DNA from 4 places in the Pseudoduganella sp. GW821-FHT11H04 genome. Region 4 is predicted to be linked to each of the others. Evidence: riboswitches for the same ligand, from Rfam matches in the RefSeq annotation. Region 4 holds a riboswitch; each other region holds the start of a gene.
What was found. A riboswitch is a leader RNA that binds a small molecule or an ion and turns the genes downstream of it on or off. The one in region 4 is predicted to bind cobalamin.
Positions count from the first base shown of each region.

Region 1: linked by a shared signal. The riboswitch ahead of AC1RTP_RS24440 (energy-coupling factor ABC transporter permease) and the one ahead of AC1RTP_RS28415 (TonB-dependent receptor domain-containing protein) in region 4 are both predicted to bind cobalamin.
Region 2: linked by a shared signal. The riboswitch ahead of AC1RTP_RS21480 (TonB-dependent receptor) and the one ahead of AC1RTP_RS28415 (TonB-dependent receptor domain-containing protein) in region 4 are both predicted to bind cobalamin.
Region 3: linked by a shared signal. The riboswitch ahead of AC1RTP_RS24365 (TonB-dependent receptor) and the one ahead of AC1RTP_RS28415 (TonB-dependent receptor domain-containing protein) in region 4 are both predicted to bind cobalamin.

Region 1 is NZ_JBXARE010000016.1:12,480-19,536, forward strand. Features, by position in the region: gene AC1RTP_RS24425 (energy-coupling factor ABC transporter ATP-binding protein) at 1-225, opposite strand, end outside; gene cbiQ (cobalt ECF transporter T component CbiQ) at 216-956, opposite strand; gene AC1RTP_RS24435 (energy-coupling factor ABC transporter substrate-binding protein) at 946-1,281, opposite strand; gene AC1RTP_RS24440 (energy-coupling factor ABC transporter permease) at 1,278-1,958, opposite strand; cobalamin riboswitch at 2,084-2,292, opposite strand; gene AC1RTP_RS24445 (DUF421 domain-containing protein) at 2,388-2,846, shown strand; gene AC1RTP_RS24450 (RpnC/YadD family protein) at 2,996-3,961, shown strand; gene AC1RTP_RS24455 (hypothetical protein) at 4,018-4,284, opposite strand; gene AC1RTP_RS24460 (hypothetical protein) at 4,352-4,606, opposite strand; gene AC1RTP_RS24465 (adenylyltransferase/cytidyltransferase family protein) at 4,616-5,098, opposite strand; gene AC1RTP_RS24470 (PilT/PilU family type 4a pilus ATPase) at 5,095-6,294, opposite strand; gene AC1RTP_RS24475 (hydrogen peroxide-inducible genes activator) at 6,392-7,057, shown strand, end outside.
Region 2 is NZ_JBXARE010000011.1:80,598-87,654, forward strand. Features, by position in the region: gene AC1RTP_RS21455 (TonB-dependent receptor) at 1-831, shown strand, start outside; gene AC1RTP_RS21460 (hypothetical protein) at 908-1,222, opposite strand; gene AC1RTP_RS21465 (MarR family winged helix-turn-helix transcriptional regulator) at 1,520-2,017, shown strand; gene AC1RTP_RS21470 (hypothetical protein) at 2,103-2,414, opposite strand; gene AC1RTP_RS21475 (thiol:disulfide interchange protein DsbA/DsbL) at 2,416-3,069, opposite strand; gene AC1RTP_RS21480 (TonB-dependent receptor) at 3,191-5,125, opposite strand; cobalamin riboswitch at 5,198-5,393, opposite strand; gene AC1RTP_RS21485 (M1 family metallopeptidase) at 5,482-7,057, shown strand, end outside.
Region 3 is NZ_JBXARE010000016.1:983-8,039, reverse strand. Features, by position in the region: gene cbiE (precorrin-6y C5,15-methyltransferase (decarboxylating) subunit CbiE) at 1-1,209, shown strand, start outside; gene cobI (precorrin-2 C(20)-methyltransferase) at 1,206-1,997, shown strand; gene AC1RTP_RS24390 (cobalamin biosynthesis central domain-containing protein) at 1,994-2,758, shown strand; gene AC1RTP_RS24385 (cobalamin biosynthesis protein) at 2,755-3,159, shown strand; gene cobJ (precorrin-3B C(17)-methyltransferase) at 3,156-4,151, shown strand; gene AC1RTP_RS24375 ((2Fe-2S) ferredoxin domain-containing protein) at 4,148-4,486, shown strand; gene bluB (5,6-dimethylbenzimidazole synthase) at 4,494-5,138, shown strand; cobalamin riboswitch at 5,133-5,362, shown strand; gene AC1RTP_RS24365 (TonB-dependent receptor) at 5,449-7,057, shown strand, end outside.
Region 4 is NZ_JBXARE010000029.1:5,919-12,975, forward strand. Features, by position in the region: gene AC1RTP_RS28405 (adenosylcobinamide-GDP ribazoletransferase) at 1-337, shown strand, start outside; gene AC1RTP_RS28410 (histidine phosphatase family protein) at 328-867, shown strand; cobalamin riboswitch at 862-1,082, shown strand; gene AC1RTP_RS28415 (TonB-dependent receptor domain-containing protein) at 1,152-2,990, shown strand; gene AC1RTP_RS28420 (FecCD family ABC transporter permease) at 3,010-4,032, shown strand; gene AC1RTP_RS28425 (ABC transporter ATP-binding protein) at 4,034-4,807, shown strand; gene cobO (cob(I)yrinic acid a,c-diamide adenosyltransferase) at 4,804-5,406, shown strand; gene AC1RTP_RS28435 (cobyrinic acid a,c-diamide synthase CobB) at 5,400-6,701, shown strand; gene cobU (bifunctional adenosylcobinamide kinase/adenosylcobinamide-phosphate guanylyltransferase) at 6,698-7,057, shown strand, end outside.

The DNA of each region.
Region 1 (7,057 bases), on a different contig from region 4:
GCGGCCGTAGTCATAGGAGTGCCCGCGCCAGCGCAGTTGCCCGGCGCTCGGGCGCAGCAGGCCGTTCAAATGCTGCAGCAGCGTTGTCTTGCCGGCGCCGTTAGCGCCAAGCAGCGCGTGACGGCGACCGCCTGCCAGCGCCAGCGAACAGCCGCTCAGGCCTGCGCTGCCATCGGCGAAAGTATGCGTCACCGCATCCAGTTCCATCATTGCCGTCATGCCCATGCGCGGTCCCATGCGGCCAGGACCAGCATCATTGCGCCCGCCAGCAGCGCCAGGGTGACCTGGCGTCTCGCATGAGGGAAGGACGCTGGGAGGAAACGCAGGCTGCCCTGCCAGGCACGCGCATCGGCCGCCATCTGCAATGCCGAAGCTCGCTGCCAGACTTGCACAGCCATTTGACCCGCAAGCAGGCCTGTCGAACGCCAGCTTTGGCGCCAGCCGCTATGGCCCAGGCGCGCGGACTGCGCGGTGCTTCCCTCCTCCCAGGCTTGGCGCAGCACGAAGACCATGCGGTAACACAGCGCCATCATGTCCAGCAGCAGTTCCGGCATGCGCAGGCGGCGCAGCAAAAGCAGCAAATCCGGCATCGGCGTGGTGAGGACCAGGCCGAGTACCGCCGCCAGTACGGCCAGCGAACGGAGTGCAATGCCCGCCACTGCGGGCAGCAGCGCCGGTGTCCATTGCCAGCCGCCGTCCGCGACGGGAGTGACCATCATCGTCAGGCAGGAGAGCGACAGGAAGCCGAGTGGCGCCAGCGCCACGGCAAAATAGGTCCGCAGCGGCACGCGCGCACCAGCCAATGTGGCAAGCACAGACAGCAAGGTGAGCGTGCCGAGCGCGACCGGGCTGCAGGCGAGCCAGGCAGCCGCGATCCCCGCCAGCGCGAACAGAGCCTTGGCGGATGGCGCGACACCCTGCCAGCGGCAGGCATAGGCTGCCGCGTCAATCCGCACGTTCGTCCTGAGGGGAAGACTTTTGCGCAACCTCGCGCGCCACCGACGTACCGAGCCAGAAACCGATCACGCCTGCACCCAGGGCCGCTTGCAAAGCAAACAGCAAGGAGGCGATTTCGCCGCTTGGCGGTTCAAACAGGGGTGCGAACCATGGCTTGTAATTCGGCGCGATGGTGGTGATGGCTTGCTGGGCGCGCGCGTCCGCGCCGCTGAAAGCTTCAGGCGCCGTGCCACCCGGCTCTGCAGATGGCACGGCGGCGAACCACAGCGGCAGCACCGTCAACATGACGATGGCGAGCCAGATCAATGCGGTGCGCGCCTTCATGCTGTTTTCTCCTTGGCCATCGCCATGACTGGCAGCAGGCGAAGTTCATGCGCGTTGAAGCGGGCCATAGCATTCACTACCAGCACGGTCAGGAGGCCTTCGCTGATGGCGATTGGCAGCTGCGTGAGCGCGAAGATGCCGGCGAACTTGGCGAACGAAGCGCCAAAACCGCCGATTGGATCAGGAAAGGCCCAGGCCAGTTGCGCGGAGGTGGTGACGTAGGTCGCCAGGTCGCCAAGGCAGGCAGCCAGGAAGACTGCCACGGTGCGCGACAAGCCCATCGCGGCCACAGCGCGGAACACGCCATACGAGACGAAGGGGCCGACGATGGCCATCGAGAATACATTTGCGCCTAGGGTGGTCAAGCCGCCGTGGGCCAGCAGCAGCGCCTGGAACAGCAGCACCACGAAACCGACCGGCACCATCGCGGCGGGCCCGAACAGGAGCGCACCGAGGCCGACGCCTGTCGGGTGCGAGCAGCTTCCGGTCACGGAAGGCAGCTTCAGCGCAGACAGAAGGAAAGCAAATGCTGCGGCAACGCCCAACAGCATGCGCCGCTCAGGGTGCGCTTGCAGGCCGCGCCTCATGCTGCGCAGGCCCCAGGCCAGGAATGGTGCAGATGCGGCGGCCCAGCCGATGGCGTGCGCCGGCGGCAGGAAGCCTTCCATGATGTGCATTCGATACCTCCCGTCGAATGGTCTATAGGGACACCATCACGGGGGAATTAAAGGACGGTCGACGGGAGCCGGGATGCAAAACGCGGAAAGCCAGTCGACAGCGGCTTCCCTTCACCCCGGAGAATAGTGCTGGTTAAATGTGGGCCGGTATTCTGGCTCGCCTTCATCCTTCTCCAGCGCCTTCCCGCGTATTACCGCAGTGGCGCGTTGCCGGAGTCGTCAGGCTTACAGCAGCGGGGGCTGCACCGGAATGGCTGCAATTTGCAGTTTCACCGGTTTCCCGTTTAACGCGCTTCCCTGGCGGGACGCGCGCACCCAGGCCGAATAGTACAGTAAAGCGCTTGGGCGTGGCAACGCCGGGTTAACGAACGGAAGCGTGTGGCCGGGCCAGCCGGGAATGTCGTATAACCGGCTTGAAAGGAGCTGACGATGTTCAACCTCGACCTCCCGTGGTGGGAATGCATCGTGCGCGGCGCTGCGGTCTACTGCGTGCTGCTGGTCATGATGCGGCTGAGCGGCAAGCGCACCATCGGACAATTTACGCCATTCGACCTGCTGGTTGTGATGCTGCTGAGTGAATCGGTTTCGCCTGGTTTGACAGGCGGAGACAACTCGGTGGCCGGCGGCTTGATTGTCGTCGTGACGCTGGTGGCTTTGAACGCGGCGGTCGCCTTTGTCACTTCCCGCAGCAAGCGGGCCGCCGACCTGGTGGAAGGCACCGCCGTGCTTCTTGGGCGCGACGGAAAGATCTTCCGCGACGCGCTGCGTCACAACCACGTCCCCGAGAGCGACCTCGAACAGGCGCTGCGCGAAGCAGACTGCCCGAAGGAAAAGATGAAATATGCTTTCCTGGAGGCGGACGGCAAGATCACCATCCTTCAGCACTAGGAACTTGACACGTCCTTTGATCCAGATCAAAAGCCGTGCCGACGTAGCGGGGAACTACGACGCCTTTGTGTACTCAAAGGTGCATATCCTACTCCCAAAACCATGTCTCCGATCAGCTCGACGGCGCCTGGAAGTGCGCGCTGGACTGCATGCTTGAGGAGTTCTTGCTGCTTTGCTTCCCTGCCATTGCTGCCGGGCTGGAGTTCGCATGTCCAATTACCAGCCTCGACACCGAACTACATCAGCCAGCAAATGGGAGCTCCGCGCCAAGCAACGCATGCCATGCTGACCGCGTGGTGCACTGTCAAACCCTCGACGGAAGGCAAGTCTGCCTGCACATCGAAGTCCAATGCCAGCGCGACGATCGCTTCACCGAGCGCATGTTCGTCTACCACACCTTGCTTTTTGCCAAGTATCGTCAACCAGTGATCAGCTTGGCTATCTTGGGTGATCAATGCCTTAATTGGCGGCCCTGCGAATTCGGCTATAACTTCGTAGAGTGCGAACTGCATCTACGTTTTGGCGTTGTAAAGTTGCTTGACCTGGAGCCGGCATTGCCGGGACTACTGGCTTCCTGGAACCCATTTGCATGGTTTGTCGCTGCTCATCTGAAAACAATGCGAACAAAAGGGGAACCTTTGGCGCGTTTGCATGCCAAATGCAAACTGACAGAAATCCTGTTCGGAAGCAGCTGCGAAAAAGAACGCGTTTCGCACCTTCTTGAGTTGCTCGACAGATTGATGCATCTACCTGAAGAACAGGACCTTCAGTACAGGCGGGAACTTGGGAAAATTGAGGAGGTACATATGTTGACGCTTTCACAAAGAATCAAACATGATGCGATTCGCCGGGGTTTGGAGCGCGGTACCACTCTGGGCGTTCGAAGGGGCATGAGAACCGGCCACGAACAAGGCATCGAACAAGGCATTGAACAAGGCATCGAGAAAGGCCGGGAGGAAGGGCGAAGATTGGCGTTACTCGAGCTGATCGAGCTGCGCTTCGGTCCAATCCCGGAACATCTTCTTACTGAATTAAGAAATGGTGGAGCGGACGATGTCGTGCGCTGGAGCAAGCGCTTCTGCGACGCGACAACGCTGGAAGATTTGTTAGCCTAGGTTTACGCGGCGCGGCATATTCGGCTCCCGCGGGGGAGCCCAACAGATTTGGGGTGCTACGGCCGATTCCAGATTGACTCAAACTCGTCCTTCGAGATCTCGACGAACCCCCAAAACGATTTATCCATTGAGGTTTCGGCGAGTGTAAATTCGTCTTCCACAAGCGCGGCGCTATAACGCATCAGCCTACCTATTTTGTAAAGTTCCGCTTGCCGGACGACGTTTCCGCTTTCATCCACTTCCAGGAACCACCAGGAGGCGCCCCAGGCGTCGAACTCGTCGCCGCGCCCTTCACTCCAAAATCTCTTCAAAAATCTAGACATGAATACTTATTCTTATGGTCTCCAGTGTCAAAGCCTATTTCACTCTGGAATTTGAGCCAGGCGCGCTTCAAAGGAAGCCGATGTGCTTGCGCTCCAGTCCCGACATCACCAGCTTGATGTAGCGGTTGGGGATGTACAGCTCCACCTCGACCATCGCGCCGTCCGCATTGCGCGCTTCGGAGACCAGGTGGAAGAAGCTGCGATCGGGACTGGCCTCTTTGCAGGGCAGGAATTTGCCCGCCGGTCCGTCGGAAAGATAGTCCTTCAGCGTGGCGCCCAGTTCAGCGACGCCCTCGTCGGTCAGCAGCACACCAAAAGCCATGACAGCCTCCTATTGTCCAAACATGCGCACCTTGGCCAGCAGTTTGGTGGTCGAGCGGTCGTGCTCGAAGTCGATGGCCACCGCCTTGCCGCCGTAAGCCAGCACCGCCTGCCCTTCCGGGATGGCGGTCATATCGTAGTCGCCTCCTTTGGCGTAGATCTCAGGCTTCGCCTGCAGCACCGCTTCCAGCGCGGTATCCTCGTCGAAAGGCACCACCAGGCTGACCGATTCCAGCGCCGCCAGCAACGCCATGCGGTCGTCGCAATTATTCAGCGGGCGGTCGTCGCCCTTGCCAAGTCGCTTGACCGAGGCGTCGGTATTGGCCGCCACCACGAGCGAGGCGCCCAGGGAACGCGCTTGCGCCAGATAGGTCACGTGGCCGCGGTGCAGGATGTCGAACACGCCATTGGTCATCACCACAGGCTTTGACAGGGCCGCTACGCGCGCAGCAAGTTCCTCGCGCGTGCACATCTTTTTCTCAAACTCGATCATTCTTCTTCGTCTTCCTCTTCTTCTTCGATCTGCATACTCAGGCCGCCCGACGATTTCGGCGCAGCCGCCGCTGTAGGAGCCGCGGCATCCGGCGGTGGGCGATTGCCGTGCAGTTTGATCTGCAGGCGCAGGCCGTTGGTGGAGTCGGCGTTGCGAAGCGCCTCTTCATAGCCGATATGGCCCTTATTATAAAGATCGAACAGGGCCTGGTCGAAGGTGCACATGCCCAGTTCGCGCGACTTGGCCATGATCTCCTTGATCGAGTGGAAGTTACCCTTGAAGATCATCTCGGCGATGGTCGGGGTGTTCAACAGGATCTCGATGGCCGCCTTGCGGCCCTTGCCGTCTTCGGTGCGGATCAGGCGTTGCGACACGATGGCGCGCAGGTTGGACGACAAGTCCATCAACAGCTGGTTGCGGCGCTCTTCCGGGAAGAAGTTGATGATACGGTCCATGGTCTGGTTCGCGTTGTTCGCGTGCAGGGTGCCCAGGCACAGGTGGCCGGTCTCTGCGAACGCAATCGCGTGCTCCATGGTCTCGGTATCGCGGATCTCGCCGATCAGAATCACGTCCGGCGCCTGGCGCAGGGTGTTTTTCAGCGCATGGTGCCAGGACAGGGTATCCACGCCCACTTCACGATGGGTGATCAGGCAGTTCTTGTTCTTGTGGACATACTCGACCGGGTCTTCCACCGTAATGATATGGCCGGCGGAATTCTGGTTGCGGTAGTCGATCATGGCCGCCAGCGAGGTCGATTTACCTGAACCGGTACCGCCCACCACCAGCACCAGGCCGCGCTTGGTCATCACAACTTCTTTCAGCACTTCCGGCAAATCCAGCTTCTGGAAATTCGGGATTTCAGAGGCGATCGTACGGCACACCATGCCGATGGCCTGCTGCTGTACGAAGACATTGACGCGGAAACGGCACACATTTGGCAGAGAGATCGCGAAATTGCATTCCAGCTCAGTTTCGAACTCGCGGCGCTGCTTCTCGTTCATGATGGCGTAGGCCAAGGCCCGGGTCACGTCCGGGGTGAGGCGCTGCTGGCTCAGGGCGCGCATCGAGCCTTGCGACTTGATACTCGGAGGGAAATCGGCCGAAATGAACAGGTCGGAGCCGCCGACCTGGTGCATGGCGGTCAGCAGTTTATGGATATATGACTGGGCTTCTTCGTGGCCTAGTGTGGAAGACATATTTGCCTCGTTATGTGTGATTGCTGGTCATTATAGCCAGAGCCATCCCCCATTCATGGCATTGCAACAAGGCATTCACCTGTGTTCAAATGGGTTCATGACACTGACCGAGCTCAAATATATCGTAGCAGTTGCCAGAGCGAAACACTTCGGCCATGCCGCCGAGGCGTGTTTTGTTGCCCAACCCACCCTTTCCGTTGCAATTAAGAAACTGGAAGACGAACTCGGCGTCGTCCTGTTTGAGCGCGGCGGGGCGGAAATCTCTGTTACCCCGCTGGGCGCCCAGATCGTGGCCCAGGCCGAGCGGGTGCTGGAACAGACAGCAGCGATCAAGGAGCTGGCAAAGCAGAACAAGGACCCGCTGGCCGGGTCCCTGCGGCTGGGTGTCATCTATACCATCGGCCCTTACCTGCTGCCGCCCCTGGTCAAGCGCATGATCGAAACCACCCCGCAGATGCCGCTGGTGCTGCAGGAGAATTTCACCGTCAAGCTGTTGGAAATGCTGCGCCAGGGCGAGCTGGATGCCGCCATCATGGCCCTGCCCCTGCCGGAACACGGCATGTCGGTGCAGCCGCTGTACGACGAACCTTTCGTGGTGGCGATGCCGAAAAGCCACCCCTGGTCCAGCCGCAGCGCCATCCCTGCCGAGAACCTGAAGACCGAAACCATGCTCTTGCTGGGCAATGGCCACTGCTTCCGCGACCAGGTGCTGGAAGTGTGCCCGGAAATGGCGCGCTTCTCTTCGCCCGGCAACGGCATGCAG
Region 2 (7,057 bases), on a different contig from region 4:
AATTTTGGTGACCTGAATCCTGTCCTGCAATTAGGTGACGACGTTTCGAAGGTGGGTTATGGCTCCGGCGGCGGCGGCAATCCCGACCTGAAACCGACGCGCTCCAAGAACCTGGACCTGACGGCTGAGTGGTACTTCCAGAAGGACAGCGCACTCTACGGCACCGTGTTCAAGCGCAAGATCGACGGTCTGGTCGTGAACCTGCGCCACAAAGTTCACGTCGATCCGGCGAACGACCCGTTCCGCAACTCGACCTCGGGCGGCGACCATACGAACGGCTATGACTACGTCATCAACTCGCCGGTCAATGCCTCCAACGGCACGATTAAGGGCGCCGAGCTCGGCTTGATCTATTTCCCGAAAGGCTTGCCTAGCCTGCTGGACGGCCTGGGTTTCCAGGGCAGCTATACGCGACTCAGCTCGTCGCAAAACGTGCCTGACGCCAATGACGCCGGCGTCGTCGTTGCCCAGCTTGAGACTCCGTTCTTCGGCGTATCCAGGAGCTCCTACAACGCCACCCTGGCATACGAAAAGGGTCCGGTCAGCGCGCGCTTGTCCTATGTCTGGCGCTCCGGCTTCCTGGCCGCCAACGAAGCCGCCTTGTTTGCCAATCCGATTGGCATCTGGCGCCATCCGGAAAAGAGCGTGGACTTCCAGGTCTCCTACAAAATCAACGACAACATGTCGTTTGATATCAGTGGAGTCAACTTGACGAACGAAATGCAGCAGCAGTACTACCATTTCGGCAATGCGGGTAACGCACAGGTGAGCAATTTCGGCACGGTCCAGGTCGGACGTTCAGTCTCGGCCGGCTTCCACTGGAAAATGTAAGTACGGACGGTCATTAAGACCCGTCTAGCCAGGGCGTTGTTCGGTTCACACCGGCAACGCCCATTTTCATTTCACCTTAGCTGCCGCGCTCGGCGTCGTCGTGCTCAGGGCGTTTGGTGTCTGGCAGCGATTCAACGTGGTCGACATCGATATCCGCGCCGTCCGGGGCCGGCGTATCGCCGCCGACGCTGGCGCGCTCGCCGGTGCCTTCGGCGTCGGTATCGCTGTCGAGTTCGGTGTCACGGGGGCCTGGCGGGCGTGCGCCCTGCAGGTCGCTGCCGGAATCGGACGAATCGCTGGGGCCGAGCGCCCCGGTGCCATGGCCCTTGCGCAATTCACGGTCGGGCTCGACTGGCATATTGTCCGGATCGAGGGTACTGGTTCCTGACATGATGTCCTCCTGTTTCCAGGAATTTAACAAATTCGGCTATCAGGCGGCGCAGTGTTGGAAGATGCCAACACTATGTTACTTGGGCAATATTACAGAAATATCTTCAGTTTTATCACATTTGTACCAAATTTCCCCCGCAGGTATAAGGTTTTCCCAAGATGTAGCTATCAAAAAATACGCAACCGATGCTTACATGGGACTTACGTTTGGGCTTTGATACAGATCAAAGTTGCATTTACCTTAGGTCAACACTAGTACAATTCAGGCTTGAACAAATTGCACAGGAGTGCCTGCAGAATGAGTAGTTTTGACGCAACAAACAAGCGCCTGAAAAATATTCATACTCGCATCCCGGAATTCCCGGAAGATCTGGTACGCCTGCTGCGCATGACCTATCACGTCCAGAAACGCATGAAAGATCTGGCGAATTCGGTATTGCGCAAGTACGACCTGGTCGATGCCAGCTATATGGTGCTGGCGGTGCTGTATGGTTCGGAGAGTGAGTCTTCGACCGCGTCCAACCTGGGTGAAGCCTGCATGGAAAAGCCGGCCAACCTGACCCGGGTCTGCAACGACCTGGAAGCGCAAGGCCTGATCACCCGCGGCAACCGCCCGGGCGACCGCCGCTGCGTGATGATCACCCTGACCGAAGCGGGCCGCAACCTGATCGAGCAGGTCATGCCGGAAGTCTGGACGCGTACCACGCGCGCCTACGAAGGCTATAACAGCGACGACATCAAGGTGCAGGAACAGCTGTTCAAGCGACAGCTCGCCAACCTGGACGTCACCGCTTAAATAAAAGTCGGGGTCAGGTCTGGCAATCGGACATTTTGCTGCGCAAAATGTCCGATTGCCAGACCTGACCCCGACTTTTATTTCACTACTTTTGAGGTTTGGTGTGCTTCATCGCGTAGATGAGGTGCTCCCACCAATGTTCGCGTGACTGCACGCCCAGCATGCATTGGCGGTCGATCTCTTCCTTGAAGACCTGGTCGCGGCATTGCATATTCATCAGCGCATTGCGCTGGTTTTCCGCATTGATCACGGCCACCACCAGCCAGAACACCAGTCCGCACAACAGGACCACCAGCGTCCAGGCCAGGTGATTGACCCAGGTGCGCTGCACCAGGCCGGCCTCGTCAGGGGCCGACTCCCGGAATGCTCTCATCACGCCTTCTTCACGTTCTTCCATCTTATTTCTTGGTCGCTGCAACCTTGGCTACCAGGTAATCCGCCACGGCAATCGCTGCAGCCTGGGACTGCTCTTCCGACTGGTTAGGACGGCCAGCCTGGGTTGGCGAAGTCATGTAACGGCCATCGACCACCAGGGTTGGTGCAAATTCCACCTTGTACTGGCCGATCAGGGTGCCGATACGCTTCATTTTAGACTCGACGCCGAAGGATTTATAGACGCTTTCGTACTTGGCCTTGTCCACGCCGGCGCTGACCACCACGGCGGTCACGTCTTCTTCACGCATCAGGCGCTTGTGGTCCTTGTGGATGGCGTCGAACAGCTTCTGGCTGGCGATATCAGGGGTGCCCATGGTTTCCAGGGTCACGTAGGCACGTGCCAGCACATCTTTCTCGTTGCGGGCGAAGTGGATACGGCGGAAGTGGACCTTGTCGGCGTTCGCCTTGACCCAGGCCGACATGCGTGGCTCGAGCGCATTGCAGTGCGGGCAGGTGAACATGAAGAACTCGATCACTTCAACCTTTTTGCCAGCGCTTTCAGTCGGCACTGGCGGAATGGTCGAGTAATCAACGCCCTCTTTTGGCTCGGCGGCGTAGGCGCCGGCGGCGGTGAACATCAGGGCGGCAGAAGCAATCAGCAGTCGCAGCAAACGCATGGTCATCCTTACAGATAAATGGTAAACGCCGCGAGATTACCATTTTTTGCGCGCTGTGATCAGCCCCGGCGGCCAAAATGGCGCCCCCGGGGCTAATTTAAGGCTGCTTTAAGCGCTTAGATCAGAAGTCGTAGCGCGCAGATACTTTCAGTTGGCGGCCATTGTCCGGGTAGATACCGCCGTGGCAGGAGAAGGCCTGGCTGTAGTGGTCCTTGTCGAACATATTGAGCGCAGTCAGCGCCAGCTCCCATGGGCCAAACTTGCGTGCATAGCGGCCGTCGACGGTGGTGTAGGCCGGCATGCGGGCGTCGCAGCTGTTGGTGAAATCGCCACCGTAGCGCTGCTTGCCGACGCGCTGTACGCCGATGTCGGCGCTCTGGCCGTCCGTTGGCAGCCATGCCAGGCGCACGGTGACGATGTTCTTCGGTACCAGCGCCAGCTCGCGGCCGGCGTTCGGGCCGGAGCGGAACTCGGCGTCAACCACCTGCAAGTGGCCCTGCACTTGCCATTCCTTGGCGAAGCGGTAGCTGCCATCCAGTTCGAAACCCTTGCGCTGGGTCGGCGCCAGGTTGACGTTGGAGCCGAACATGCCGGCGGTCGGGTCGTAATAGATCTCGTTTTCCAGGCGGTGGCGGAACAGGCGTGCGTCCAGCTTGGCGGCGCCGGCTGCGTAGCCCAGGCCGATTTCGGCGTCATGCGAAGTCTGGGTCTTCAGCGGACCGCCGGTTTGCGGGGTGTAGCCATTTTCGTCGGAGTTGGCGACGCGGTAGCTCTGGCCAACTTTGGTCCAGGCGGTCAGGCCTGGCGCAACCAGCATGCTGCCCTGCAGTTCCCAGGCGTTATGCGCTTGCTTGATGCTGTAGATGTCGGATGCGAACGGCGCTGGATCGACGGAGTCCTTCTCGAACAGTTCGCGGCGTGCACCGGCGGACAGGCGGAATTGCTGCGGGCCGGCGAACTTCACTTCATCGCGCAGGTAGAAAGCTTTGCTGCGCTGGGTCGCGTCTGCGGCTGACCAGTCGCTGTGGGTTTCGCGGTTCCAGCGGCCGAAGTCGACGCCGGCTACCAGTTCGTTCAGCAGGCCATTGAACTGGCCCAGGTGGCGTACGCGCGGCGAGAACTGGGTCTGCTTGCTGTTGTAGACCGACTTGGAGCCGAAGTAAGTGGCTTCCGCGTCCTTGGTACGGTGCGACAGTTCGGCTGCGAAATCAAAGGCGCCGACTTTGTGCGACCAGGCCGCGGTGTAGCGGTCGGTGTCGACCTTGCCGAAATCTTCAGGGGTGAAGGTCTGGCGCGGATTGGCTTCGAACTGCTTTTCCGACAGGCTGCCCGGGAAACGGGTGTCCTGGCGCGCGATGTCGGCGCGCAGCGACAGGCGGCCGAAGGCGCCGTCGAATTGCAGGCCGCCGTTAAAGCGCGACTGCTTGAAATCGTTGTTGTCGCGGTAGTTGTCGGTGCGCAGGTGGCCGGCCGATGCGTCGATGGCGAAGCCGTCGAAGCCCTGCGCTACGCTGCCGCGCACTTCGCCGCTGTGGAACTGGCCCAGTTCCGTGAAGACGTTGCCGCTGCGCTTGCCCGCTTGCGGGCGCTTCGTGACGATATTGATTACGCCGCCGGTGGCGCCTTCGCCATACAGGACGCTGGCGCCGCCGCGCATGATGTCGATATGTTCCACCAGGTCGATCGGGATGGTGGACAGGGTGGCGCTGGTCAGCTCGTTCTCGCTCATGCGCACGCCGTCCAGCACGATCACCACGTTCTGGTCGCTGCTGCTGCCGAAGCCGCGCAGGTCCAGGCTGAAGTCGGCCGGGCTGCCTACCAGGCTGGTACGGCCGTACACGCCGCCGATCTTGCGGATCGCTTCATTGACGCTGGAGACGCCGGAGCGGCGAATGTCGGCCGCGCTGATGGTGCTGGCGCCGATCGGCGCCAGCGATGGGTCGCTGGCGAAGCGGGAACCGGAAATAACGACGGTATCGGATTGGGCTTGGGCCGGTGCGGCGAAGCACAGGGCTACAGCTGCGGCCAGGGCGCAGCGCGAGGAGATGAAGGTCATGATCAAACAGTAGAAAGAGTATCCGCCTGCGTCCCCGCAGCCGGAATCCACAGAAGTCGCACCCTGCGCGGGCGCGCTTCCACCTCCCTGGCCGGTATCCGGGCTAGCAAGTCTGACCGGGCCACCTTCCTGCATTGCAGTGGTTATCTGGCGCGGCCTGCCGTCGTCAATGACGGCGCTTGCGTACCGTTGCGGGGGCAGCACTATGCGTTTCCCGTTTAACTGCCCCCATGAACAGGGGGCGGGCACCAAGGCGCCGACATTATATACGCAGGCCACGGTGGACCATGAAAATCTTGGCAATTAACCGACACTCAGGCTATATTTTCGCGTTGCAAATTATTTAATGGAGACTTATGCGTATCGCACAAATTTTGGCCGCGGCCGCCCTACTCGGCGGCGTCGCGGTCCAAGCCTCGCTGTGGGCGGAAGGCGGCACTCCCGCCACCGTACCGGAAGCGGGTACCGGCATTCCACTGGCGCTGCCAAAAGCCGCTGCCGTGACCCAGCCGAGTGCCGCCAATGCCTGGGGCGGCATCCGCACCGGGAAGGAAGCCACGCTGTCCGACCGCGTGGTGGACTACAAGATCGAAGCCAGCCTGGACCCGGTCAAGCACACCGTGGACGGCAAGCAGCGACTGACCTGGCGCAACCGCAGCAACGAGCCTGTGCGCAGCGTGTACGTGCACCTGTACCTGAACGCTTTCCAGAATGCTGAAAGCACCTTCTTCACCGAGCAGCGCAAGGCCGGCTCGGGCTTCCGTTCCGGCGTCGACACCAAGGATGGCGACTGGGGCTATATGGAGCTGCGCAGCGTGCAGCAAGGCGGCGCCAGCGTGCCGTGGAAGTTCGTGCATCCGGACGGCGGCCCTGCCACCGACCAGACCGTGGTGCGCATGGACTTGCCGCAGGCGGTAGCGCCGGGCGCCAGCACCACGCTGGACATCAGCTTCTTCGACCAGTTGCCGCGCGTGGTCGCGCGCTCCGGCTACTTCGGCAGCTTCCACCTGGTGGCGCAATGGTTCCCGAAAATCGGCGTACTGGAATTGCCGGGTGAACGCGGCGCCACCGCAGTGCGCTGGAATGCGCATGAATACCACTCGCAGTCGGAGTTCTATGCCGACTTCGGCTCCTACGACGTCAAACTCACCGTGCCGAAAGCCTACACCGTCGGCGCCACCGGCGAGCAGCAAGGCGAGCCGGTCGAAAAAGACGGCAAGCACACCTACCACTTCATGCAGGGCGACGTGCACGATTTCGCCTGGACCGCCGACAACCGCACCGCCAAGCCGCTGACCGCGACATGGCACGGCGAAGGCAGCCCGGAAGTGAAGATCACCGTGCTGTTCCCGCCGGAATACGCTTCGCACGCGGCGCCTTCGCTGCAATCGGCGAAGGACTCGCTGGAGTACTTCTCGCGCACCCTGGGCCCCTACCCTTACAAGACCTTGACCGTGGTGGTACCGCCCTTCAATGCCAACGAGGCGGGCGGCATGGAGTACCCGACCTTCTACACCGCTGACAATTACGGCGATGTGGCGCCGGGCACCATGGGCGCCGGCCTGCTGGACTTCGTCAACATCCACGAATTCGGCCACGGTTATTTCTACGGCATCCTGGCCAACAACGAGTTCGAAGAGCCGATGCTGGACGAAGGCTTGAACGAGTACTGGGATAACCGCATGCTGCGCGATACCGGCCGCAAATACTTTGCCGCCAGCCAGCTGTCGCGCCGCCTGGGCATTGCCCCGCCGGTCGACTTCATGCAGATCGAACGACTGGGCACGCCGCGCGAAGAACCGTCCGACCCGATCGGCCAGAATGCCTACGACCGCCTGCAAGGCGTTGGCCCTGTGTATTCCCGCACCTCGCTTGCGATGCACGACCTGGAAGCCCAACTGGGCAGGGAAACTACCGAGCGCGCCTTCAAGG
Region 3 (7,057 bases), on a different contig from region 4:
GTGGTAATCGGCGGCGCGCGCACCCTGGCGCTGTTGAAACATGAATTCAAATCCGGCGCCATCTGCCGCGACCTGACAGGCCAACTGAAGCAAGTGCCGGAATGGGTGCGCGCAGCGCGCGCCGACAACCTGTGCTGCGTAGTGCTGGCGACCGGCGACCCGCTGTGCCACGGCATCGCTCCGTACCTGGCACAGCACCTGTGCGTGCAGGCGCTGGACATCCTGCCTAACCTGTCCACGCTGCAGCTGGCCTGCGCGCGCATCGGCTTGGCATGGCAGGACGCCCGCATCGTCTCGGTGCATGCGCGCGACGCCGGCGAATGGTCGCGCGGCGCCACGCCCGGCCACGGCCTGTATGCGCTGGCGCAGGCCTTGCGCCAGCATTCGCGCCTGCTGGTACTGACCAGTCCTGACAATAGCCCTGATCGTATCGCACGCCTCCTGCTGGCCGAGGGCCTGGGCGACGCCTTCCACATGGCGGTCGCAGAAAACTTGTTGCAGCCGGAGGAACGCGTGCTCGCCGAACTCAGTCCGCATGAAGCGGCGGGAATGCGCTTTGCCGCCCTGAACGTGGTCCTGCTGTGGCGCGTCACGCCAATGGCAAACCGCGTGCGATTTGGCCTGGCGGACGCCGAATTCGAGCAGCGGCAGCCGGAGAAAGGCCTGATCACCAAGCAGGAAGTGCGCGCTGTCAGCCTGGCGCGCCTTCAACTGCGGGCGGACAGCGTGGTGTGGGACATCGGAGCGGGTTCCGGTTCCGTGGGCCTGGAAGCGGCGCGCCTGTGCCCGCAGGGCCACGTCTTCGCCATTGAAAAGAACGAGGAAGACTGCGCCATCGCAGGCCGCAACCATGCCGCTTTCGGCCTTTCCAACTACAGCCTGTACCACGCCAAGGCGCCTGAAGGCCTGGACGCATGGCCCGACCCGGACGCTGTCTTCATCGGCGGCTCTGGCGGCGAGCTGGGCGGCCTGATCACAGGCATCCTGCGCCGCCTGCGCGCAAACGGCACCCTGGTGATGAACTTCGTCACACTGGAAAACCTCGCCACCGCCACGGCCGCACTGCAGGCGCTCGAAGGCGATGGCGTGAGCTGGGACGTGCTGCAACTGCAAGCCGCGCGCAGCAAGCCGATCCTGCACATGCACCGCATGGCAGCCGAAAATCCGGTCTGGATCGTTTGCGCCCGCCGCGTGGGAGGCCCGGCATGACGGGAACCTTGTGGGGCATTTCGCTCGGCCCCGGCGATCCGGGCCTGATCACGCGCGCCGCCTGGGACGCGCTGCAGCGGCGCGACGCCATCTGGGTCTACCCCGCCCGCAGCGGCAAGACGCCGAGCTACGCATTCGATATCGTGCATCGCGCCGGCCTTGAACCGCCGGAACAGCATCAGTTGCTGCTCTTCCCCATGACGCACGACGGCGAAAAGCTGGGGCGCGCCTGGCTAAAGGCCGCGGAAACTGTGTTGCCATGGCTGCGCGCAGGCCGCGACGTGCTGTTCCTGGTTGAAGGCGACGCCAGCACCTACGCCACCTTCGGCCACCTGGCGCGCACAGTGCGCGCCCTGGACGACCGCGTGCCGGTGCAAATCATTGCCGGCGTCAACTCCTTCACCGCCGCTTGCGCCGACGTGCCGGTGCCGTTTGCAGAGCAGGACGACACGGTGGCAATCGTGCCGGCTGCCTACGGCGTGAGCGCCGTCGACCGCCTGCTGCCGGACTTCGACACACTGGTGCTGATGAAGGTGAAGCCCCTGCTCGATGAACTGATCGACTGGCTGGAGCGCAAGGACTTGCTGGCCGGCGCCCACTTCATCGAACGCGTTGGCGCTCCGGACGAGCGCCGCTTCAGCGCCGGTGAAATCCTGGCTCTGCGCGGCACCAAGGTCAGCTACCTCTCGCTGCTGATCGTCAAGCACCAGAACCGCATTCGCGGCGAACGAATCAAGGGCTGCCTGAAAAAAGAAGGCCCGCAACCAACCTCCCTGGAGACTGCATGAGCAGCGTAACCCTTACCGAAACCATCGCCCCGCGCCTCTGCCTGGTGGCAATCACCAAGCACGGCGCAGCGCAGGCTGCGCGCCTGGCCATCGACTTGCCAGGCGCCGACATCTGCACATCCGCCAAGTTCGCAGCGCAGTTCGCCGACCTGCCGAATAAAGTACGTGCCTACGACGGCGCCCTGCGCGACGAAATCGGCCCGCTGTTCGAAGGATACGACCAGATCATTTTCTTCGTATCCCTTGGTGCCGTGGTCCGTCTGATCGCTCCGCACCTGCGCAGCAAGGATGAGGACCCGGGTGTGATCGTGGTCGATGACGCCGGCCAGTTCGTGATTCCGGTCCTGTCCGGCCACGTCGGCGGCGCCAACGAATGGAGCGAGCGGGTGGCCGATCTGATCGGCGCGGCGCCCGTGCTGACCACCGCATCGGACGTTGGCCGCACCATCCCGGTCGACATCCTGGGCCGCCACCTCGGCTGGCGCGTGGAAGCACCGAAGATCAACATCACTCGCGTATCGGCCCACGTAGTCAACGGCGAGCCGATCGCCTTCGTGCAGGAAGCGGGCAGCCCTGACTGGTGGACGCGTCCGACCCCGCTGCCGGAAAACATCCACTGCTTCACGCGCTTCGACGAAGTGCTGCAGGAGCGCTATGCTGCCGTGCTGTGGGTGACGCACGCCGAAGTGCCGGACGAGCGCTGGACCTCGCTGCATGAACGCCTGGTGGTGTACCGCCCGCCGCTGGAAAGCGCGGCATGACTGAATTCACCGTCGGCCTGGGCTGCGACCGCGGCGCGGCGCTGCAAACCGTGCGCGATGCAGTTGCCAGCGCACTGGCCGAAGCGGGCGCGCAGCCAGCCCAGGTCGTGGCAGTGGCCAGCATCACGCTCAAAAGCGACGAAGCGGCGCTGCTGGCATTCGCGCAGGAGCATGGCTGGCCGCTGCATTTTTACGCGCCAGAGGAACTGGCAGCGGTGCCGGTGCCGAACCCCTCCGAGACCGTGCGCAAATACACCGGCACGCCCTCGGTGAGCGAAGCCGCCGCGCTGCTGGCGGCAGGACCAGAAACCCCGATGACCGCCTTGGTAGTCGAAAAATTCAAACTGAGGGGCGTGGATAACCGCAACGTCACCGTCTCGATCGCAAGGAAAATCAAATGAATACTGAAGTTACTGCAAGCGCCGGCAAGATCATGCTGGTGGGAATTGGCCCTGGCAGCGTAGACCATATGACGCAGCGTGCACGCGACGCCATCGCCGAAGCTGACGTGGTGATCGGTTACGTCACCTACATTAAACTGGTAGCCGACCTTATCGAAGGCAAGGAAATCATCCGCAAGTCCATGACCGAGGAATTGGACCGCGCCGTCAGCGCGCTGGAAGCGGCGCGCGCAGGCAAGAAGGTAGCGCTGATCTCCTCAGGCGACGCCGGCGTGTACGGCATGGCCGGGCCGACCTACGAGGTGCTGTTCCAGTCCGGCTGGACGCCTGACGATCCGGTACAAGTTGAAATCATTCCCGGTGCATCGGCCCTGAACAGCTGCGCCGCCCTGGTTGGCGCGCCGCTGACCCACGACTTCTGCGCGATTTCGCTGTCCGACCTGTTGACGCCATGGCCGACGATCGCGCGCCGCCTGGACGCGGTGGCGATGGCGGACTTCGTGGTGGCGCTGTACAACCCGAAAAGCGGCCGCCGCACGCGCCAGATCGTTGAGGCGCAGCGCCTGTTCCTGCGCCATCGCCGCCCGGACACCCCTGTCGCCATCGTCAAGAGCGCTTACCGCCGCCGCGAAAACATCGTCTTCACCACGCTCGACAGCATGGGCGACGCCGACATCGGCATGCTCAGCACGGTCCTGATCGGCAACAGCAACACCTTCGTGCGCAATGGCCTGATGGTCACGCCGCGTGGCTATGCCAACAAATACGATATGCAGGACGGCGGCGCCACGCGCGAAGGCGAACGTGCCGGCCGCTCGCTGTCCACCGGCCTGCTTGGCTGGCTCGACACTTTGCGCGCCGAACATGAGGAAGGCGCCAGCATCGAGGCACTGGCGGCGCAGTACCGCCTGCCGGCCGACTACATCCGCGCCACACTCGACGAACCGTGGGAAGTGGAAGCGTCCCCTGCAACCGAAGAGAGCGAAGCATGAGCAGCGAAGAGACTCCGGTAAAGCCAAAGATCGGCAGCTACAACCGCCACCTGCTGGTATGCACCGGCCCGCGCTGCACGGCCGACGGCCAGTCGCAGGCGCTGTTCGACAGCCTTGGCGACAAATTCAAGGCCGCCGGCCTGAACGAAGGCGACTTGCGTGTGAAGCGCAGCCGGGTAAGCTGCTTCGCCGCCTGCAAGGGCGGCCCGATCGTCTGCGTCCAGCCGGATGGCACCTGGTACTACAATGTCACCCCCGACAATATGGACCGGATCATCGACAAGCACCTGTGCAACGGCGAAAAGGTCGAGGAACTCGTATTCCACCAGCAGTGAGAGCAAATTGAGAAGCAGTTTTAATGCGGCAGAAATCGATGCCGTCTATCGTGCGATTGCCGAGCGGCGCGACGTAAGGCATTTCGTACCGGGTCCGGTCGATGAAGCCCTGTTAAAACGCCTGCTGGCCGCCGCGCACCAGGCGCCCAGTGTTGGCCTGATGCAGCCCTGGCGCTTCATTCGCATCCAGAGTGCGGAACTGCGCCAGCAGATCCACGTCCTGGTGGAAGAGGAGCGCCAGGCCACCGCCTCGGCGTTGGGTGAACGCAACGAAGAATTCATGCGCCTGAAAGTCGAAGGCATCCGCGATTGCGGTGAAGTGCTGGTGGCAGCCTTGATGGACCAGCGCGAAAAGCATGTCTTCGGCCGTCGCACGATTCCCGAAATGGACCTGGCATCGGTAGCCTGTGCCATCCAGAACATGTGGCTCGCTTCGCGAGCAGAGGGCCTGGGCATGGGCTGGGTCTCGCTGTTCGATCCGGACAAGCTGGCTGCCTTGCTCGGCATACCGGAAGGCGGCAAGCCGGTCGCCGTCATCTGCCTCGGCCATGTCGCAGGCTTCTATCCAAAGCCAATGCTGGAAATGGAAGGTTGGGCCACGCGCGGCAAACTGGAAGATCTTGTTGCTACGGACCGCTGGCCCTACGTATAATCCCAACCGTTTGGTGCCCCGCGTGCGTTCATGCGCGCAGTTAAACGGGAAACACATGGCCGCGCTGCTTCAGCCGGCAGGCCAGGGTGTGCTGCCCCCGCAACGGTAAGCAAGCGTCGTCGCTCGACGACAGGCCGACTCGATAAGCCACTGTGCCGCAGGCATGGGAAGGCAAGCCGGTCAGACTTGCCAGCCCGGATACCGGCCAGACAGGTGGTGCGTGCATCGGCAACGTTGCGCGCGCTGTTCGGTCGCGCTCACGGGGAGGTGGGCGGGATTACCGATTCAATCAATCAAAATGAAAAAAGCAATGATCCCCCTGATCACGGGGGCGTTGTGCGCTGCCGCGCAGGCACAAGCACAAGAGCAGGAAACATCGAACACGGTCCACGTCACGGGCCATTATCAGAACGCGGTCGGCAGTTCCGACGCATCCAGCGAAGGCACCATCACGGCCAAGCTGATTGCCAGCCGCCCCGCATTGCGGCCGGGCGAAATCCTGGAATTCGTACCTGGCATGATCGTCACCCAGCACAGCGGCGACGGCAAGGCGGCCCAGTATTTCCTGCGCGGCTTCAACCTGGACCACGGTACCGACTTCGCCACTTTCGTCGACGGCATGCCGGTCAATATGCGTACGCATGCCCACGGCCAGGGCTACACGGACCTGAACTTCCTGATTCCTGAAGTGGTCGGCAAGATCCATTACCGCAAGGGCCCTTACTACGCGGACGAAGGCGACTTTGCGTCCGCCGGTGCGGCGCACCTGGGGCTCGCGGAGAAGCTGAATGACGGCATTGCCTCGCTGACCGTGGGCGCACACGCCTATCGCCGCGGCCTGGTGGCCGATTCCGTGGGCGCTGGCAAAGGCAACCTGACCTACGCCCTTGAACTGGCGCACAACGACGGTCCGTGGCAGTTGCCTGAGGCCTTCCATAAGGCGAACGGATTGCTGCGCTACAGCTCGGGCGCCGGCGACGACCGTTTCAGCGTCACGGCAATGGGCTACAAGTCGGGTTGGCATGCGACCAGCCAGATTCCCCTGCGCGCCGTGCAGGATGGGCGGGTGGATAGATTCGGTGCGGTCGACCCGAACGACGGGGGGCGCACTTCGCGCTACAGCCTCTCGAGCGAATGGCGCAAGCGCGGCGACGGCACTTTGACGGAGGCGCATGCCTATATCGTGCGCGCCGAACTGGCGCTGTACAACAACGTTACCTACCTGCTCGACGATCCTGTCGATGGTGACCAGGTGCTGCAGACGGAGCGCCGTGTCATGAAGGGCTTCGACGTGACCCATACCTGGTTTGGGGAACTGGCCGGGCGGCCGATGGAAAACGCGGTCGGCCTGCAGGGACGTTTCGACCGTATCGCTCCGCTGGGCCTGTTCGCCACCACGGAGCAGCGAGTACTGCACCCGATCGCGGAATCGCGTGTTTCGGAATCGAGCCTGGGCGCTTGGTTCCAGAATACGGTGCAGTGGGCTCCATGGGTGCGCTCCATCGCCGGTGCGCGCTTTGACCGCTACCGCTTCAATGTGAATACATCCATCGCGGAAAACAGCGGCATCTCGAACGACCATCTGGTTTCGCCCAAGCTGTCGCTGGTGATGGGGCCTTGGAATAAGACGGAATTCTTCTTCAATTACGGCGCAGGCTTCCACAGCAACGATTCGCGCGGTACCACGGCGCACCTGTCGCCGCGTGAGCGTGAGCCGGTCGAGCCGGTGACGCCGCTGGTGAAGACGCGCGGCGGTGAAATCGGTGCGCGCAGCGAATTGGTGCGTGGCCTGCAAAGCTCGGTGGCGCTGTGGCGCTTGCGTTCCGCATCCGAACTGGTGTTCTCGGGAGATGCCGGCGATACCGCGCCTAGCCGCGCCAGCAAGCGTTCGGGTATCGAGTGGAATAACCACTACGCGG
Region 4 (7,057 bases):
CCCGCTCTCGCGCCTCATGGCCTGCTCGCTGATCTGGCGCATGGAATACGCACGCGCCGAAGGCAAGGCCAAGCCGCTGGCGCAGGAAATGGGCAGTGGTGAATTCCTCATCGCCGCCCTGACGGCCGCCCTGCCTGCCGCCGCCGTGGTGGCCGCAGGCTGGATTCCGGCCATCGCACTGGCGGCTGGCCTGGGCTGCATGCTGTTGGCGACATTCTGGCTTGCACGCAAATTCCAGCAGCGGCTGGGCGGCTATACCGGCGATTGCCTGGGCGCCGTGCAGCAGTTGACGGAAGCCGTGTTCTACATTGGCGCACTGGCCTGCGCGTGGAACTGATTCTCATCCGCCACCCGCAACCGGAAGTGGCGGCAGGCGTCTGCTACGGCAGCAGCGATATTCCCGCCCTGGCGACGGCGCTCGCCGACGGCCACGCAGCGCTGGCGACGCAAATTGCACCGGCGCTGGCCGCCGGAGCGCGGCTCTATTCAAGCCCTTTAAGGCGCTGCACCGCGCTAGCCTCCATGCTGGGCGATTTCACGACTGACGCCCGCCTGGTGGAAATGGATTTCGGCGCCTGGGAGCTTCGCCCCTGGTCCGACATTCCGCATGAAGAGGTAGACGCCTGGGCTGCCAACCTGCTGGACTACCGCCCCGGCGGCGGCGAAACCGTGCGCGAAGTTGCCGCCCGCGTGCAATCCTTCCTCGACCAATTGCAGCACGACGCCGTCATCGTCTGCCACGCCGGCACCATGCGCCTGATGGCCGCCATCGCCGCCGGCGAACCGCTGCAACAGGCCGCCGCAAAGCCAAACCAGATCAAGTACTGCGAAGCCCTTCGCTTGTCCTGGCCCGCCAAGTCCGTATAATGACGGGGTTTTGGTGCTCGCATTCGAATTCTCGAACGCAGTTAAACGGGAAACACGGCGCTGTTCATCACAGCCAACGTGTGCTGCCCCCGCAACGGTAAGCAAGTGCCGCCTTCAATGTGCGGCAGCGACCTCTTAGCCACTGTGCAAACGCATGGGAAGGCCAGGCCGCCAGACTTGCCAGCCCGGATACCGGCCAGACCAGGTGGGAACGCGCCCTGCGCCCGTTCCTGTTCATGCCGGCTTACGGGGACGTGGGCCGGCGGCTAGTTACGAAAGTTGTCATGATTTCTCCCGCCACCAGGCAAGCGGCCCTCGCGTCGCTGGCATTGGCCGTTGCCGCACCTGCCGTCCAGGCTCAAGCCGAGGCTCCCGCGCTGAATGCCGTTCTCGTCACCGCTACCCGTACGCCGCAAGCTGCGCGCGACATCATCAGCGATTCGCTAAGCATTGGCGCGGACGAAATCGTCCGCAGCGGCGCCGGATCCATTACCGAACTCCTGCAGCGCCAGCGCGGCATCGAAGTCACGCGCAACGGCGGCCCTGGCACCAATGCGGTCGTATTCCTGCGCGGCTCGAACGGCAACCAGGTGCTCGTTCTGGTCGATGGCGTGCGAATCGGCTCGGCCACCAGCGGCGCCGCCGCATGGAACGCAATCCCCATGGGCGCGATTGACCATATCGAAGTGGTGTACGGCCCATTAAGCACGCTTTACGGCGCCGACGCCATTGGCGGCGTAGTCCAGATCTTCACCAAAAAAGGCCAGGGCAGCCTGGCACTGGATGCCAGTCTGCTGGCCGGCAGCTACGGCATGCGTGCCGGCACTGCAGGCATCTCCGGCAGTGCCGGCGCCGTCAGCTACTCGCTCAGCGCGGGCCAAGAGCGCGCCGACGGCTTCTCCGCAACCCTGCCGGGCAGCGCCAGCTACAACAAGGACGACGACGGTTACGACCGCAAGCACGCTAACGGCCAATTGTCCTGGCAAATCGCGCCGGGCCACGGGCTGGGCGCAATGTTCCTGCATAGCGACCAGCAGTCTGATTTCGACAGCGGCGCCACCGTGCGCGCGTGGAGCACCCAAAAGCTGGACACCATCGCCCTGTACTCCCGCAATCGCATGAACCGCAACTGGCAAATGACGACGCAGGCGGCGCAATCGCGCGACAAATCCGGCAGCTTTACCTCCATCGCCAGCCAGATCAACACAAAGCAAACGCAATACAGCTGGCAGAACGACATCGCATTTGGCCCGGATACCCTGCAACTGCTGGCGGAACACCGCAAGGAAGAAGTGGAGTCCAATACCGCGGCCCTGGTGCGCGAGCGCCGCACTACTTCCCTGGCTGCGAGCTACAACATGAAGCGCGGCGACCACCTGTTGGCCGCCGCGGCACGAAATGACGACAGCTCGCAATATGGCTCCAGGAGCACCGGCTCCCTGGGTTACGGCTACCGCTTCACGCCGGCGCTGCGCCTGAACGCCAGCTACGGCACCAGCTTCCGGGCACCCACTTTCAATGAGCTGTACTACCCAGGCTACGGACTGCCAGGCAACCGTCCGGAACAAGGCCGCAACAGCGAGATCGGCCTGCACTTCGAACAAAACGGCACCATGCTGGGCGCCGTCGCCTATCGCAACCGCCTGAGCAACCTGCTGGTAAATACCACCCCATGCCCAGTGCCTGGCTTCCGCCAGGGCTGCGCCTACAACGTCAACCACGCCACGCTGGAGGGTATTTCCCTCTCAGCGCGCCAGCAACTGGGTAATTCGTTCGCGCTGTCGGCCAGCGCCGACCTGCAAAATGCGCAAGACGACAGTACCGGAAAGCAGCTGGTGCGCCGCGCCAAACGCCACGGCAACGTCGCACTGGAATATACTGCGGGCAGCCTGAGCTCCGGTGCCGAATGGCAGATTTCCAGCTTCCGCTTCGACGATGCGGCCAACCGCAACCGCTTGGGCGGCTACGGTTTGCTGAACCTGTACGCGGCATGGGATTTCACCCCGTCGTGGACTGCCACCCTGCGCTGGAACAATGTCGCCGGCAAGCACTATGAACTGGCGCGCAATTACAGCACCGCTGGCTCCTCGGTGTACGCCGGCCTGCGCTATAGCTACAAATAAATGAGATAAGCTGCCTGCTATGCATCCACTATCCGCCAATCTGCGCCTGCGCGCCGTTACCGTCATCGTCCTGCTGGTGCTGTTGTCCTTGGCCAGCCTTGTGGCGGCCGGCATGATCGGCTCGGTCAGCATCCCATTGGCCGACATGCCGGGCGCACTGCGCGAGGTGATCAGCGGGCAGCCAAACTCCCTGCCAAGCCATTTGCTTGGACTGCGCCTCGAACGCGCCGCCACGGCCTTTGTCACCGGCGCTTCGCTATCGCTGGCGGGCGTGATGATGCAAGCCTTACTGCGCAATCCCCTGGCCGATCCTTATGTATTAGGCATCTCCTCCGGGGCATCGGTCGGTGCGCTGGCTGCGCTGCTGTTCATGTGCGCCGCCTGGATAGTCGATGCGGCCTCCTTCGCAGGTGCGGTGGTGGTGTCGATGATGCTGTACTTCCTGGCTCGCCGCGACCTGCGCGGCGGCACGGCTGCGGAGGGCGGCACCGCCCTGCTACTGCTGACCGGCGTGATTCTTTCTTCCGCCTGCGTCGCACTGGTAACGCTGATGCTGTCGATTGCCCCGGAAAGCCGCCTACGCACCATGGTGTTCTGGCTGATCGGCGACCTGGCAGGCTCCCCGCTGCGCTGGTTGCCGTGGATCGTGCTGGCGGGCGGCCTGGCCTTCGCCTTGCGCGCGGCCCGTTCGCTCAATGTCATGGCATTGCATGCCGAAGCGGCGGCAACGCTGGGCATACCGGTGAGCGCGCTGCGCAAGGGCCTGTTCTTCTGCTCCGGCCTGTTAACCGCCAGCGCCGTGACCACTGCAGGCAGTATCGGCTTTGTCGGCCTGATCGTGCCGCATGCCTGCCGCTTCGCATTCGGCCCCGACCATCGTTTGCTGGTGCCAAGCGCAGCGCTGGTTGGCGGCGCCTACCTGGTGCTGGCCGACACGGTGGCGCGCACCATCATCGCGCCGCAGCAGCTGCCGGCCGGCGTGGTGACGGCATTGGTCGGCACGCCTGTCTTCCTATATCAACTGCACCGCCTGAGGAAGTAATATGATCGCCACCCATCAACTGCGCCTTGCCATGGGCAAGCGCACACTGGTCGACCAGCTGGATTGGCAGGTGGGCGACGGCGAATGCTGGAGCGTCATCGGCCGCAACGGGGCTGGAAAGAGCACCTTGCTGCGCACCCTGGCCGGTTTGCGCCAGCCGGAAGCCGGCCATGTCAGCATCGATCGCCGCGCCTTGGGCGAGTGGCCACTGCAGGAACTGGCGCTCAAGCGCGCCTTCCTGGCCCAGGCCCGCAGCGATGCGTTCTCGTATTCCGTGATCGAAACCGTGCTCTCGGCACGCCACCCCTACCACGACAACCGTTATTGGGAAAACAGCGACGACCACCACGCTGCCATTGCAGCGCTGGCTGCGATGGAAGTAGAGCACCTGGCCGAACGCGACGTGCGCACCTTGTCCGGCGGCGAACGCCAGCGCGTGGCGATTGCCGCAATGCTGGCGCAAGATACGCCGCTGCTGTTGCTCGATGAACCAGCCAATGCCTTGGACCTGGCGCACCAGGTCAGCGTAATGTCACTGCTGGCCAAGCTATGCCGCGAACAGCACAAAACCGTTGTGATGGTGGGGCATGACCTGACCCTGGCGCACAGCGTGTCTTCGCATGCCCTGCTGCTGATGGGGGACGGCCGCTGGCTGGCCGGTCCCGTCGAAGAAGTGATGCAGCCGACGGTGCTCTCCGAATACCTTGACCATCCTATCGAAATCGTTCGTCACGGCGAACGCACCATCTTCATTCCCGGGAGTTTTCCTGCATGAGCGACATTAATGAACGCCACCGCGACCGGATGGCGCGCAAGAAGGCCATCATCGACGCCAAGATTGCGGCGGCCGACAAGAATATCGGCGTCCTGATCATCAACACCGGCAATGGCAAGGGCAAAAGCTCGAGCGGCTTCGGCATGGCCATGCGCGCCATGGGGCATGGCATGAAAGTGGGGGTGGTGCAGTTCATCAAAGGCGCCATGTCGACTGGAGAGGAAATGTTCCTGCGACGTTTTCCCGACGAATGCAGCTTCCACGCCATGGGCGAAGGCTATACCTGGGAAACCCAGAATCGCGAGCGCGATATCGAGAAAGCGCAGCAAGCCTGGGAGCAGGCACGCGCCTTCCTGCGCGATCCATCCTACGGCATGGTGGTGCTGGATGAACTGAATATCGCCCTCAAATACCAATACCTCGACGTGCATGACGTGATCGCCGACCTGCTAGACCGTCCGGAAATGCAGCACGCCGTGGTCACCGGCCGTGCAGCCCCGCCTGAACTGATCGAAGTGGCGGATACAGTCACTGAAATGACCGTGGTGAAGCACGCCTTCAAGGCTGGCATCGCGGCGCAGCCGGGCACGGAATGGTAGCCCGCGCCGTCCTGATTGCCGCAGCGTCTTCCGGCCAGGGCAAGACCACGGTCACCGCCGCCCTGGCGCGCAAACTGGTGCGCGCGGGACGCCGCGTTCGCGTGTTCAAATGCGGACCAGACTTTATCGACCCGATGGTATTGGCGCGCGCTTGTGGCGCGCCAGTCGAATCGCTCGACTTGTGGATGGTGGGCGCCGAACGTTGCCGCGCCTTGCTTGCCGAAGCGGCCGAGCAAGCCGATGCCATCCTGGTCGAAGGCGTCATGGGTTTGTACGACGGCACACCTTCCGCCGCCGACTTGTCGCGCGAGTTTGGCTTGCCAGTACTGGCCGTGATCGATGCCGGCGCGATGGCGCAGACTGCGGGCGCACTGGTGCATGGCCTGCGCGACTACGGTCCGGTCGACATGGCGGGCGTGGTGGCCAATCGTATCGCCAGCCCAGGGCATGCGGCCATGGTGGCGGCGTCATTGCGCGACATTCCCTTGCTGGGGACTCTTCCCAAGCAGGCCGCATCGCTGCCCGAGCGCCACCTTGGCCTGGTGCTGCCGGATGAAGTCGCGGGACTCGATGAATTGCTCGACAAGCTGGCCGAGCAACTCACGCTCGACCTCGCGGCGTGGGATGCGCTGCCCGCCGCAGACTTTGGTGCGGCGCCCGCAGGCTCCAGCAGCGTGGCGAAAGACCTGCCGCTCGCCGGCACGCGGATCGCCATTGCGCGCGATGCAGCCTTCATGTTCCTCTACCCTGCGAACCTGGCGACGCTGGAAGCGCTGGGCGCGCAACTGGAATATTTCTCCCCGCTGGCCGACGAGCCGGTACCTCCTGCGACAACGGCAATCTACATGCCCGGCGGTTATCCGGAACTACACGCCCCCGCCTTGTCCGCCGGCCAGCGCTGGCAAGCCTCCTTGCGCACCGCGCACGCCGACGGTATTCCGATCGTGGCTGAATGCGGCGGCATGATGGCGCTTGCTGAATCCCTGCAAGATAAGGAAGGCAAGGACTGGCCGATGGCAGCGCTGTTGCCCGGGAAGGTTGTTATGCAGGCGCGCTTGGCCGGCCTGGGAGCACAAGCCATGCCAACCGATCACGGTCCCCTGCGCGGCCACACCTTCCATTACTCGCGCCTGGAGACTTCACAAGCTGCTGCAGTCACCACGCAAAAGAACCCAAGCGGCGCGCCAGGCGAAAACCTCTACCGAGTAGGATCGCTCCAAGCATCCTACTTCCACGGCTACTTCCCATCCAATCCCGCTGCCGTAGCGGCCATGTTCTCGCGGAGCGCAGCATGACACGCACATTATTCCTGGGCGGCGCACGTTCCGGCAAAAGCGCCCATGCGGAAAAACTCGCTGCCGATTCCGGTAAAGAGGTGATCTATATTGCGACCGGCGCCGCAGGCGATGCTGAGATGGCTGAGCGCATCGCCCACCATCGCGCGCAGCGTCCCTCGCACTGGCGCACCGTCGAAGAACCCATTGCGCTTGCCGCCGCGCTAGCCGAATGGCGCTCGCCGCAGCGTGTGGTGCTGGTCGACTGCCTGACCCTGTGGCTGTGCAACCTGTTATTCAGTGACGGCCGGGAATACCCGGATGTCGGCGCTATCGAACTGCCTGAGCGCTTCCACGAGGAACGCGCCGCCCTGCTC